Regions from separate parts of the Enterobacter vonholyi genome, predicted to be linked through region 3. Evidence: predicted binding sites of a transcription regulator. Region 3 holds the regulator's gene; each other region holds the start of a gene.

Region 1 (2,273 bases), 2.0 Mb from region 3:
CGCCGGGATGACTGAGTCGGCCGTCACCGGGTCGTTCCCGAGGAACATGGATTTATCCGCTTTCACCGACAGGTAAATAGGCTTCTCCGGGCGCGGCTGGGGCTGGCTGGAAGATGCCGGCAGATTCACCTTCACATCCACCGTCGCCAGCGGTGCAGCTACCATGAAGATAATCAGCAGAACCAGCATGACGTCGATAAACGGCGTCACGTTGATTTCATGCATTTCGCCGTTATCGTCCAGATTTTCGTTTAGACGCATCGCCATACTATTAACCTGCGCGCAGTTTAGACGCCGCATGCACCGGCTTAACCGAGCTGGCATTCAGATCGAGATCGCGACTTTGCAGCAGCAGAACCTGCGCGGCAACGTCTCCGAGAGTCGCTTTATAGCTGCCAATCATACGCGCGAAGATATTGTAGATGACCACCGCCGGGATAGCGGCAACCAGACCGATTGCAGTCGCCAGCAGCGCTTCTGCGATACCCGGCGCCACGACCGCCAGGTTGGTAGTTTGGGTCTGCGCGATACCGATAAAGCTGTTCATGATGCCCCAGACCGTGCCGAAAAGACCGATGAACGGTGAGATCGCGCCGATGGTAGCCAGATAACCATTGCCGCGCCCCATGTGTCGGCCAACGGCCGCAACGCGACGCTCCAGGCGGAAACCGGTACGCTCTTTGATACCTTCGTTATCTTCACTGCCAGCGGAGAGTTCCAGCTCGTTCTGCGCTTCATTCACGAGCAGGGTGGTCAGGCTTTTCGCGTGGAAAGATGATGTCATATCTGAAGCCTGATCCAGAGAGCGGGCTTCAGCCAGCTGCTGCTGTTCCCGCTTCAGGCGACGCTTCTGCGAAAGCAACTCGGCACTTTTGCTGAAGAAGATAGCCCAGGTGACAACGGACGCCAGAATCAGGCCGATCATCACAATCTTAACCACGATGTCAGCATGCTGATACATGCCCCAAACGGAGAGATCCGTCTGCATCAAATTATTACCCACTCTGTATCTCCAGGACGCAAATCACAAAATCTGAGCGTAATAATATCAAAACGTCGTCGAATTGATAGTAGTTCTCATTAGTATTTGCATGGTGCCGTAATTTTCGCTCACTTTCCTTGCGCTTACGCAGTAAAAATTTCTTATGCGGTTTTTTGCTAATATTTTCTGCTTATTCGATAAGCCTCGGGGTGCAGTTTTTTCCAATCGTGGTAGTCTGGACGTCCAGACGTATAAAAACAGGGTTAGCGAACATGACAAAGAAGCATCTTGATACCACGCTGGTACAGGCAGGACGCAGCAAAAAATATACTCAGGGATCGGTCAACAGCGTGATTCAACGAGCCTCCTCGCTGGTGTTTGACACCGTTGAGGAGAAAAAAAACGCCACGCGTAACCGCGCGAAAGGCGGGCTGTTTTATGGCCGTCGCGGCACGCTAACCCATTTTTCTCTGCAGGAAGCGATGTGCGAGCTGGAAGGCGGCGCGGGCTGTGCGCTCTTCCCGTGCGGGGCGGCGGCGGTCGCCAACACCATTCTGGCGTTTGTGGAACAGGGCGACCATATCCTGATGACCAACACCGCCTATGAACCCAGCCAGGACTTCTGCACCAAAATCCTCAGCAAGCTCGGGGTAACGACCGGCTGGTTCGACCCGCTGATTGGTGAAGGCATTGCCGAACTTATTCAGCCAAACACGCGCATTGTGTTCCTGGAATCTCCGGGGTCGCTCACCATGGAAGTTCACGACGTGCCGGCTATCGTGAAGGCCGTACGCAACAAAGCGCCAGAGGCGATCGTTATGATCGACAACACCTGGGCGGCAGGCGTGCTGTTCAAAGCGCTGGAATTCGACATTGATATTTCGATTCAGGCGGCAACGAAATACCTGATAGGCCACTCTGACGGTATGATTGGTACTGCGGTCTCCAACGCGCGCTGCTGGGATCAGCTGCGTGAAAATGCCTACCTGATGGGCCAGATGGTGGATGCCGACACGGCCTACATGACCAGCCGCGGTATCCGCACGCTGGGCGTTCGTCTGCGTCAGCACCATGAAAGCAGCCTGAAGGTCGCCGAATGGCTGGCGCAGCATACGCTGGTTGAGCGCGTGAATCATCCCGCATTACCGGGTAGTAAAGGCCATGAGTTCTGGCAACGTGACTTTACGGGCAGCAGCGGGTTGTTCTCATTCGTACTGAAAAAGCGGCTGAATAACGACGAGCTGGCGAGCTATCTGGATAATTTTACCCTTTTCAGCATGGCCTACTCCTG
Region 2 (2,273 bases), 570 kb from region 3:
GTTCCAGGGGCATCTTTTTGCCAGCCCGCGACACGGCGGTATTCCCGCGATTGCGTGGCCGGAGAAAAAGTTCGAATTCTGATAAAGCTGTACACAATCCGGCAGAGTTAACTGTACGAACGGCAAATTTTATACAACAATGTATTAACAGGTGGATGGAAAAGAACCCCGTTCACCGGTTCAAAATGCGGTCTTAGTTATACAAATAGTGTGTACAATCTGATAAGGTTGGTGCAGTTAGGTATGGAAGTTCTGAGCGTGAGGGAGTTAATGGCCTATTACAGTATCGGCGAAGTGGCCGAACGATGCGGTATCAACCCCGTTACGCTGCGTGCCTGGCAGCGCCGTTATGGATTGTTGAAGCCGCAGCGCAGCGAAGGGGGCCATCGTCAGTTTGACGATGAAGATATCCTGCGTATCGAAGAGATCAAACGCCTGATGAAAAGCGGCGTCTCGGTCGGAAAAGTCAAAGCCTTGCTGGAAAACAAAGAAGTTTTGACGCAGGGCAACTGGGTTTCATTCCAGGAAGAGATGATGACCGTTCTGCGTTACGCCAGCCCGGCAAAGCTGCGTGCCAAAATTGGCGAGTTCCGCCGCGATCACGCGATAGACGCGCTGATTGACAATATTATTTCTCCCGTCCGTCAGCGCATGAACCAGGACCAAAATACCGTGCGTCACATGGCAAGCCTGTTAGACGGAGTTCTGATTGAATTCGCGATTGCAAGCCTGGCGGAGTCCCGCAAGAAAGCCGGTAAAGACGCACTGTTGATTGGCTGGGAATGCGATGACCGCACCCACCTGTGGCTGGAAGCCGCGCGCCTGGCGCAGAAGGGCTGGCACATAGACGTCCTGGCGGAACCTATTGATTCGCCGCGCCCTGAACTCTTCCCGGGGCAAAAAATCTTCGTCTGGACGGGGAAATCCCCAACGCCTCGCCAGCAGGAACAGCTCGACCACTGGCGTGAACAGGGGTTTGCTGTCTCATTTCATCACTGAGTGTAAGAGGCCTTGAGGGCCTTTTTTGTTTTTATCACTTTCTGCGCAAAATCTATCTCAAAAATAGGCATTTCCGATGCATATTTTACTTTTCTTCTCTTCGTTATGAATGCCGCGACGAAATGCATTATTAATCAATGCATTGAACAAATACATCCATCCTGACTGCATCCTCTCACAGGGTCTATGCTTAATAAAACCAGGCAAAAAGGGCGCTTTAGCCGAATGCCCCTGCTGACAGAGGGTTGAAGTGATAATCGTTATCACTAACATGGTGTTATGCCCTGATGGCTTATCAGATGAGGTGGACCTATGGAACTGCATTCAGAAACCTTTAATCCTGCCGATTTCGCCTGGCGCGGCTTAACGCTCACGCCAGCGGCGGCGGCACATATTCACGAGCTGGTGGCGAAAAAGCCCGAGATCCTCGGCGTGCGTTTAGGCGTCAAACAGACCGGCTGCGCAGGTTTCGGCTACGTGCTCGACACCGTCACCGAACCCGAGAAAGATGACCTGGTGTTCGAGACTGACGGCGCGAAGCTGTACGTCGCGCTGCAGGCCATGCCGTTTATTGACGGCACCGAAGTGGACTACGTCCGCGAAGGCTTAAACCAGTTATTCAAATTTCATAACCCGAAAGCCCAGAACGAATGCGGCTGTGGCGAAAGCTTTGGGGTATAGGCGGTACTATGTCTCGTAATACTGAAGCAACGAGTGATGTAAATACCTGGAGCGGTGGGCACCTCAACTATAAAGAGGGGTTCTTCACCCAGCTCCAGACAGATGAGCTGGCGAAAGGCATTAACGAAGATGTCGTGCGGGCGATCTCGGCGAAACGTAACGAGCCCGAGTGGATGCTGGAGTTCCGCCTGAGCGCCTTCCGCGCCTGGCTGGAGATGGAAGAGCCGCACTGGCTGAAAGCGCACTACGACAAGCTGAACTATCAGGATTACAGCTACTATTCTGCGCCCTCCTGCGGCAGCTGTGACGATACCTGCGCCTCGCAGCCCGGCGCGGTGCAGCAAACTGGCGCTGAAAACAGCTTCCTCAGCAAAGAGGTGGAAGAGGCCTTTAACCAGCTTGGCGTGCCCGTGCGTGAGGGGAAAGAGGTGGCGGTGGACGCCATTTTCGACTCCGTCTCGGTGGCCACCACCTACCGCGAGAAGCTGGCAGAGCAGGGGATCATTTTCTGCTCCTTCGGCGAAGCGATTCACGATCATCCAGAACTGGTGAAAAAGTACATTGGGACCGTGGTGCCTTCAAACGATAACTTC
Region 3 (2,273 bases):
CTGGAAGGAACATGGGTGAAGGCGGAAGGGCAGCAGGGCTACTTCCTGCAGCGTATGACCCCGACCTATGCCTCATCCAACGGTCGTCTTGATATCTGGTGGGATAACCGCTCAGACTTCAACGCCGACGGCGAGAAAGCGGTCTTCTTCGGCGCAATGTACGACCTGAAAAACTGGAACCTGCCTGGCTGGGCGGTGGGCGCTTCTTACGCTTACGCCTGGGATGCAAAACCTGCCGATATGGCAACTCCGGACGCATACTACGATCCCAACTATCGCCTGAAAGAGTCTTCTTACAGCCTCGATGCTATCTATACCCTGCAGGATGGCCGCGCGAAAGGCACAATGTTCAAACTGCACTTCACTCAATATGACAACCACTCCGATATCCCGAGCTACGCGGGCGGTTACGGCAACATCTTCCAGGATGAACGTGACGTGAAATTCATGGTTATCGCACCGTTCACTATCTTCTGATGAATCTTCCGGCGGGTTAGATCCCGCCGGACCGGAGACTGCATATGATGAAAAAAATCGTAATCGTCGCGTTACTGGCATCAGGGCTGGTGGCGTGTGCTCAGAGTGAGGCACCGAAAGAAGATTCCCGGCTGAAGGAGGCCTATAGCGCCTGTATTAATACAGCAGAAGGATCGCCGGAGAAAATTGACGCCTGTCAGAGCGTGCTGAACGTGCTGAAGAAAGAGAAAGCGCATGAGCAGTTTGCGACGCGGGAGAATGTCCGCGTGATGGATTACCAGGCCTGTATCCAGGCGCGTAAAACCGGTAACGATCAGGAAGTGACCAAGCGTTGCGATAAGATCTGGAACGAGATACGCAACAATAATAAATAAGTTGCTTTACGCCCGGTGGCGCTGCGCTTACCGGGCTTTTTTCTGGCAAAAAAAAGCCAACCTTTCGGCTGGCTCAGAGTATGAACACTTGATTATTTTGCGTCGTGCGCGTGGTCATCTTCGCGGCAGTCGCCTTCAGCGCAGTGACCGTAAAGATACAGGCTGTGGTTGGTCAGGCGGATACCGTGACGCGCGGCGATTTCACGCTGGCGCGCTTCGATGGAATCATCGCTGAATTCAATGACCTTGCCGCAGTCGAGGCAGATCAAATGATCGTGGTGCTGCTGCTGGGTCAGTTCGAAAACAGATTTACCGCCTTCGAAATTATGACGGGTGACAATGCCCGCGTCATCAAACTGGTTCAGCACGCGATAGACGGTAGCCAGCCCAATCTCTTCACCCATGTCGATAAGACGTTTATAAAGGTCTTCCGCACTGACATGGTGATTGTCTGGACCCTGAAGCACTTCGAGGATTTTTAACCGAGGAAGCGTAACTTTCAGGCCAGCCTTCTTTAATGCGGTATTGTTGTCAGTCATGCGGAATCTGTCCTGTTGCTAAACGATTCACTTCTGTAGGAAGTGACAGAAAATGCACCTGGGATAATGCGTCTCATTATAGAACTGCCATGGCTAAATGAAAACTGCAAGTCTCAGGCAAAATATGCTTATAAAAATGGGGTATCACCAACAAACTTGCTCGATGGAAAACCACATTTTATCAGGGAGACATTGTACAGGTCTGGGCGAAAAAGTTAAAAGATTGTAGCAATTAATTTAATCGGTTTGACCTGGTGCACGGGCGCAACCGCCGTTGCGCCGCGAGAAAAATCAGGCGTTAAGAATATCGTCCAGGTGCAGCTCTTCACGGATCTGCTTAACCCATTTCTCAACGCGCTCTGCGGTCAGTTCTGGCTGACGGTCTTCGTCGATGGCCAGACCCACGAAATGATCGTCATCGGCCAGGCCTTTAGACGCTTCGAAGTGGTAACCAGCGGTCGGCCAGTGGCCTACGATAACCGCGCCATTCGGCTCAATGATGTCGCGGATGGTACCCAGCGCGTCACAGAAATACTCAGCGTAGTCTTCCTGGTCACCGCAGCCAAACAGGGCAACTAGCTTACCGTTGAAGTCCACTTCTTCCAGCGTCGGGAAGAAATCATCCCAGTCGCACTGGGCTTCACCGTAGTACCAGGTTGGGATACCCAGCAGCAGAATATCATAGCCTTCCAGATCTTCTTTGCTGCTCTTGGCAATGTCATGCACATCAGCAACGTCTTTACCGAGCTGTTTTTGAATGTTTTTTGCGATATTTTCGGTATTGCCGGTATCACTGCCAAAGAAAATGCCGATGATTGCCATGAGTAAAATAACCTCTTGAAACTTAATAGTATGGTGGCGCAATTCGGCCACGGATAAGGGC

The links. The regulator Fur, encoded in region 3, represses iron uptake genes when iron is present. The targets are predictions, from matches to a motif close to ATAATAATGAGAACNACTATCAA.
Region 1: exbB (tol-pal system-associated acyl-CoA thioesterase) is a predicted target of Fur. The motif match lies at 1,065-1,087, and genes of this name have one in related genera.
Region 2: sufA (Fe-S cluster assembly scaffold SufA) is a predicted target of Fur. The motif match lies at 1,250-1,272, and genes of this name have one in related genera.

The regions. Positions count from the first base shown of each region.
Region 1 is NZ_CP162152.1:3,762,098-3,764,370, forward strand. Features, by position in the region: gene exbD (TonB system transport protein ExbD) at 1-267, opposite strand, end outside; gene exbB (tol-pal system-associated acyl-CoA thioesterase) at 272-1,003, opposite strand; gene metC (cystathionine beta-lyase) at 1,255-2,273, shown strand, end outside.
Region 2 is NZ_CP162152.1:1,836,767-1,839,039, forward strand. Features, by position in the region: gene AB3N39_RS08725 (diguanylate phosphodiesterase) at 1-82, shown strand, start outside; gene AB3N39_RS08730 (MerR family transcriptional regulator) at 271-999, shown strand; gene sufA (Fe-S cluster assembly scaffold SufA) at 1,312-1,680, shown strand; gene sufB (Fe-S cluster assembly protein SufB) at 1,689-2,273, shown strand, end outside.
Region 3 is NZ_CP162152.1:1,266,729-1,269,001, forward strand. Features, by position in the region: gene chiP (chitoporin) at 1-477, shown strand, start outside; gene chiQ (ChiQ/YbfN family lipoprotein) at 525-851, shown strand; gene fur (ferric iron uptake transcriptional regulator) at 944-1,390, opposite strand; gene fldA (flavodoxin FldA) at 1,682-2,212, opposite strand.